Regions from separate parts of the Shewanella oneidensis MR-1 genome, predicted to be linked through region 1. Evidence: riboswitches for the same ligand, from Rfam matches in the RefSeq annotation. Region 1 holds a riboswitch; the other holds the start of a gene.

Region 1 (3,184 bases):
CATAACCGCGCCCGGAGTGCTCCGCCACCCAAGACAATTTCTTGCCATCATTCAATCCATCGGTAAATTCGGCATCGATATAGTTATATTCCAGCCCTAATTGTAATGCTTGAGTCACCTGCCAATCCCAATCGGCACTCGCGCCATAACGGCGTGAGGCATCGGCATTAACGTTTGCACCTTGAAAACTACCACCAACAGGTTTTTCCGCACTTGGGTCAAAGACAATTTCATCTTCTAAATCGAGGCGGTATAAGCTCACGCGCAGACTTTGGCTGGCAACTGTCCAATCCCAACCCGCCTCATAGGAGCGGCCAGTCTGTGGCTTTAAGCCAAACACATCTTTCGGGGTGTAAGCTTGCTCATCGACCTTGGCGAAACGGAAGTTCTCATCGCCACGCAGGTAGAATCTGTGCTCGGCGCTCGGGCGATAGTTTAGGCCAAACTCGAATGCGGTGGCATCTTCATCTAAATCGATACCATTTGGATAGACATTGCCATCGACTAACTCGTCAGTCACCCGCGCATAACGTCCGCCTACCACATAACTTAAGGTATGGCTTAATGGCACAGTGGCTTGTAGATAAGCACTTTGCATGTCCTGCACATTGCTACGTGCCATAGAATCGTAATCGGCCTTACCACGGCTGATATCTAAGCCTGTCACTAGGTTTAGCTCGCCTTGGCGTGTACTGTAGTTGGCTAAAGCTTTGGGGCTAAACATCAACAGCGAGCGGGTGTTATGGCTACCCGCGCCCCAATTGACGGAGCTGACTAAGGTATCGCTGTAATCCAAATCCGCCGCTAACGCCCAGTTTTGGTTAAGCTGATGCTGATAACCGCTGCGCGCCGCAGTGGTCATCTCATGGACATATTCGCTTTTATTGGAAGACTGACGTGGATCGAACTTGAATTGATCGACCGTCAATGAGCCAGGATTTTCACGATCATCATCGTAATAGCTGGTTTCGACAAAGAAAGAATCCGTCGCCGTTTTATATTGAATGCGACCCAGAATAGACCCTGTTTCGTTTGCATTATGCTGACGATAGTTGTCACCTTGGTTGTAACTACCGCTCAAGAAATAGCGCCAATCCTTGTTGATTGCGCCAGACACGTCGCCACGACCTTCGTAAGTATTAAAGCTACCGCCGGATAATTGCACGCTGCCGCCAGTATTCTCAGGCGACTTAGTCACAATGTTAATCACCCCGCCCACGGCTTGATCGCCATAGAGCACGCCCGCACTGCCCGATAATATTTCGACGCGCTCAACCAGATTTAAGGGAATCGCATTTAAGCTAGGCGCGGCAATATCGATGTTATTTAGGCGGCGACCATCGAGTAAAATTAAGGTGTTGTTTACCGCTGTGCTGGCGCTAAAACCACGCATAGCAAAGCTAGTACCAATATTGTTATCCGAAATTTGAATACCACTTTGGCCGCGTAAGACGTCGGTCAAATTAGTCGCGCCACTCATTTCAATCGCTGCTGCATCAATCACATTCACATTGGCGGCAATATTTAACGGGGTCTTATCAGAGCGGCCTATCACGACAAGATGCTCATCGACTTTAGCTGTGCTGGTATCGTCAGCCGCCATAACGGGCGCGATAATTGAAAAACTGCAAAGGCTGCCGATCAGCAGCGCGATTTTTGTTGGATGTGTTCCCATTTTACCTTTAACTCCTGCAAGGAAAACGGGGCATTGGCGCCACGATATCGTTGATTCAGTAGAAAATACTGATAGTCACTATCGCATTTTGAGATCTGCCCACCGAAATCTCAAAAACACCTTTAGGGCCGGTCTCCGGACTTAGGCTATAATCCATCTCACTAGAGATAAACGCGAAACTGACCTTTGCACACTGCGATTTACGGGTTCATCGTGAACACCTATCGAATGCGGCCGTCTCTCACCTTTTACCGTTGCGGGGGCAGTGCCAGAATTTCACTGGCTTCCCGATTATCTCGCGACGCTATCATCGCAAGCACCACAGAAGGTTGACTCAAAATTAGGTTCAAAGGGCGTAAAACCTGTTAACGCCCAACAAGGCTCAGGTCATATCTGACCTGAGCGCGCGCATTATAGACGTCTATACGGATGAAAGTCCATTAATCTCAAGTGAGCGAAAAAACTCACATAAGTTAGAAAACACCATCCCAATTTTTTGCCGCAGGTTTTGGTCTGTCTGTGCTCAAAATCGCCTGACGTTGTTCAGGGGTTTCGCATTGGGCAGCGGGGGTAAAATCCAGCGATTTAATCACTAACGAGTCAGCAGGTTGCACTGTCGACTTGTCGAACATGGGAAAATTCATCGACCAAGAGACCAACTCCCCCTTTTCACTAATGCCAACATAACCGTCATTTGCGCCATTTAACCAAGTGAGGCGCGGAATACGTGCCATTAACTTTTCCACATTATCACGGTTGGCGCGATAACCAACGGGCACCACTTTGCCATCGGGACGCGTAAACACAAAGGAGGCTGGCCCTCGAGTAATAACACTCCCTTCCTGCCAATATTTATCAAGAATCTCTTGAGCATCGTGAAACCCAAACATATAAGCGTAATCAGTATCGTCGGCCACAATTTGCGGCACAGCCTTATCCCTCAGTAATAAAAAACCTGAGCCAATACTGATAATCTCTTTTACCCCTGTGATATCGGTTTTTTTAATCCAATCGACACCACAGTTAATACCATCGCCCCAAAAATGCGCATCCCCCGTAGGGCTTAAAATCGCAAAGGCACAATTGTTTGCCGTCATACTCACCACATCTTTTAAGGCGCTGCGAATCGAGTAAGCATCACTGCGCCAACCCCAACTCACCACAGTGCCGTCCTTTTTCAAGGCAGCATAGGTGTGTTGAAAATATTCGATCTTCGCTACATCCGTAAGCTGCGGGAGTAACTTTTTCATATTGGTCGACTCTTCAACCTGCCCCCAAATCACAGCACTGCCCTCTTTTTTGAGGGCGACAAAACTGCGCCCTCTGGCAAAGATATCGACCACATCAACTAATTGATCCTGCACATGTAAGCTATTGCCACCGTAGGGGCCATAACCCCAAGTATGCACCTTGCCATTGGCATCTAGCGCGGCAATGGCCTCTTGATTGGCGAACAACTTGGTAATATTGGTCATGCGGTTTTGCAGGGCTTTGTCGAGGCTATATTTC
Region 2 (3,184 bases), 250 kb from region 1:
CAAGCGCACCGTATGGGGGATCATTAATCCAACAAAGCCAATACCGCCGCAGGTCGCCACTAAAATGGCGGTAATTAACGAGCACAGCAGCAACATATTGAGGCGTAATTTGGGCACATTCACCCCTAAGGTATGGGCCGTTTCATCCCCCGCTTGCAAAGCCATAATCTGCCGCTTCCAACCGAGGATGATAAAAAAACTCACCAGCACAACGATGGTCGGCAAAATTAATAGCGACCAACTGGCCTTAGCAAAACTGCCCAAACTCCAAAAAAGCACGGATGCCGTGGCCTGCGGGCTGGCAAAATACAGCAGCAAACTGGTTAACGCGCCAAACATAAACGATGTTGCCACCCCTGAGAGCAGCATGCGTTCAACTTGGCTGTTGAGCCCTAACCCCGATAAAGCCAAAACAATAAGTACGGATAAACTGGCACCAATAAAAGCGCCAAAGGGCAAACTAAACCACTGGAGCCCAGCCAATATTTCCGCACCACTAAATATTCCCGAGTTGGCAATCACACCCGCATTCGCAAAAAAACCTGAACCGGAAAACAACGTCAGCATCACCACAGCGCCAAAGGAGGCTCCTGAGCTAATCCCAAACAAATAAGGGTCGGCAAGGGGATTGCGAGTCACGGTTTGCAACACACTGCCCGCCAAAGACAGCCCCGCCCCCGCCACAAAGGCGAGCAATATTCGTGGTAGCCTTAATTCCATCACAATCCGATCCGTCATCGCGGCAGTGCTTGGCGCATTCTCACCCATAAATAACTGACTGAATTTATCTATAAAAACATTAAAAACATCTAAAAAGCTGATATTCGCCGCGCCAAAACTGGCGGCCGCAATCGGCGTCAGCAGAGTAAAACCCACCAAGGCTAACATCAGCCATTGCTGGCGAGTTAATGGCGTAAAAATAGGGGTTAACAGGGTAATCAGCTTAAGTCTGCTTATCATGATGGGGTTTTCACCCCATTAATGATATGGGGAGGATGGATTGCGCCCTCTTCATCTGTCTTTGATTTTTGATAGCCATATGATTTTTGATAGCCATAGAAGTAATTAATCAACGGGTTAGCATGTTGTGGATGGGGCATCACTTGGGCGCAAACCCCAAAAACTTGGGCAATGCGCTCCTCAGTCAACACCTCAGTTGGCGTGCCCATGGCGCTCACTTGCCCATTATCGAGTAGCAGCAAACTATCACACAGGGCGCTTGCCAGATTCAGATCATGAATCGAGGCAATCACACTAATGCCAAGGCTTCGAACCAGCTCCAAAATTTGTATTTGGTAGCGCACATCGAGGTGATTTGTGGGTTCATCTAAAATCAGTAGCAGTGGTTGTTGCACGATAGCGCGGGCAATCAGCGCCCGTTGTTTCTCGCCGCCCGAAAGCCGCTCATATTGCTGATGCAACTTATGACTAAGGCCAACCTTCTCAAGCGCTTTAATAATTTTGTCGCTATCACCGCTGGAATGGCTATCAAACATTCCTTTATGGGGCGTGAGTCCCATGGCAACCAGTTGCTCTGTGGTCATATCAAAATAGTGCGGCGTATCCTGCTGCACTACGGCCACTTTACAGGCAAATGCCTTGGGCGAAAGCTGACTAATATCCTGCGAAAACAAGCTGATCTGCCCCTGAGTCGGGCGAATAAAACGATATAGACAACGCAGTAAACTGGATTTACCCGCCCCGTTAGGGCCGATTAATCCCAGCATTTCACCGCGCTGCAGGGCAAAGTTAACCCCAGAGAGAATGGTTTTGCCTTCGATGGTCCAACTCAATTGGCTGACATTGAGTGCCACATCTTGGCTGACATTGAGTCCCACATGAGTTCGCGCCGCCGAAGGTTGCGCAACTGTTGATGTAACTGTTGATGTGGAAGGCTGCATTAAAAGCCACTCCCACAGGCATATTTTGTGTTGCCAAAACCCTGCTGCGCCATGGGCCACAGGGCGAGACGTATCAATATCATCTTCTGCTCCCTCGAGTCACCCGCTCGAGAACTAAGGCTGCACGCAGCGAAAACAGCAATAGGCAGGTCTCCTGACTTGTAGAAAAGAAGGTGCTAGGCTTTAGAATCTAGAATCTAGAATCTAGAATCTAGAATCTAGAATCTAGGCGCTTCTTTTAACTACTCACAGTTGCGGGTACAGTTCGGGCTGGCTGACGGGCAGCGCCCCGATTCCCTATTATATTTGGGTTGATCCGGCGTTTATGACCTTAATGCAATAGCATAGGTTAGCGCGAAATTCCCAACACCTATTTCTGCGACATTTAAGCTTAGCGAACAAAATGCGCTATCTCACTCAAACATCAAGGAAAAGCATTATCCTATATCTGGCTCATTAGGCAATGCCGTTTAAATCAGAAAATGTTCAACATCGCATTTGATGCTGATGCAAACCTCACTCACCATGGCCCGATGGCCAGTCTAAGCGCCAGTATCGAGTCCCTTGGTTATCTTCAAGTACATTGATAGTCACCAGCGCCGCCACGGGCAGGGTGAGCTGACTATAAAAACCCACGGCTTTCACCGCCCCCAACGCCCTCGCCATTAAATGACGGATCACCCCACCGTGGGTCACCACCCAAATATTGGCCGCAGTATCAGCTGCAGCATCGGCGGGTTTATCACCAAGGGGAAGGCACGCAAATGCTTGCTCGAGAATGGCCGCAATTGCGCGATCAACTCGGGCCTCAAAATCGGCCATCGTTTCACCCTTGGGCGGCGCTACAGCCCAAGGATCTTGCCAATAGGCCGCCATGCGCTCGCCATCCTGTTGATATAACTCATCGAGCAAGCGACCATCCCAATCGCCAAAATCCATTTCTTGTAGATCCTCCAGCAGGCTGACCTCAAGCGGCGAAGATGTTGGCGCAGCAAAGTTGTTTGAACTGATGCAGTTTGAACTGGCACTGGCGAAGCTTGAACTGACGGACGCGCTAGCATGCTTAGTCGCCAACACCTTGGCAAATTCAGCACAGCGCCTCGAGGTGGAGCTATAAATACCGTGGCACTCACAGACCTGCAAAGCGACTGCCGCCGACATCTGCCGCCAGCCCTTGGCACTTAAAGGCACATCAACGCGGCCACGTAAAATCGCCCCGCCCTCGCATTCCCCATGGCGCAACAGTAATAAGCGAACTTGTTTCATATATGCCTTTTAAAAAT

What was found. A riboswitch is a leader RNA that binds a small molecule or an ion and turns the genes downstream of it on or off. The one in region 1 is predicted to bind cobalamin.
Region 2: it holds a riboswitch for cobalamin, as region 1 does, so the genes downstream of both, SO_RS04810 (ABC transporter ATP-binding protein) here and SO_RS03835 (TonB-dependent receptor) in region 1, are expected to answer to the same signal.

Annotation. Positions count from the first base shown of each region.
Region 1 covers NC_004347.2:825,646-828,829, reverse strand. The annotation lists gene SO_RS03835 (TonB-dependent receptor) at 1-1,675, opposite strand, end outside; cobalamin riboswitch at 1,785-2,014, opposite strand; gene SO_RS03830 (RCC1 domain-containing protein) at 2,149-3,184, opposite strand, start outside.
Region 2 covers NC_004347.2:1,070,738-1,073,921, reverse strand. The annotation lists gene SO_RS04815 (FecCD family ABC transporter permease) at 1-960, opposite strand, end outside; gene SO_RS04810 (ABC transporter ATP-binding protein) at 957-1,901, opposite strand; cobalamin riboswitch at 2,029-2,251, opposite strand; gene SO_RS04805 (histidine phosphatase family protein) at 2,418-3,167, opposite strand.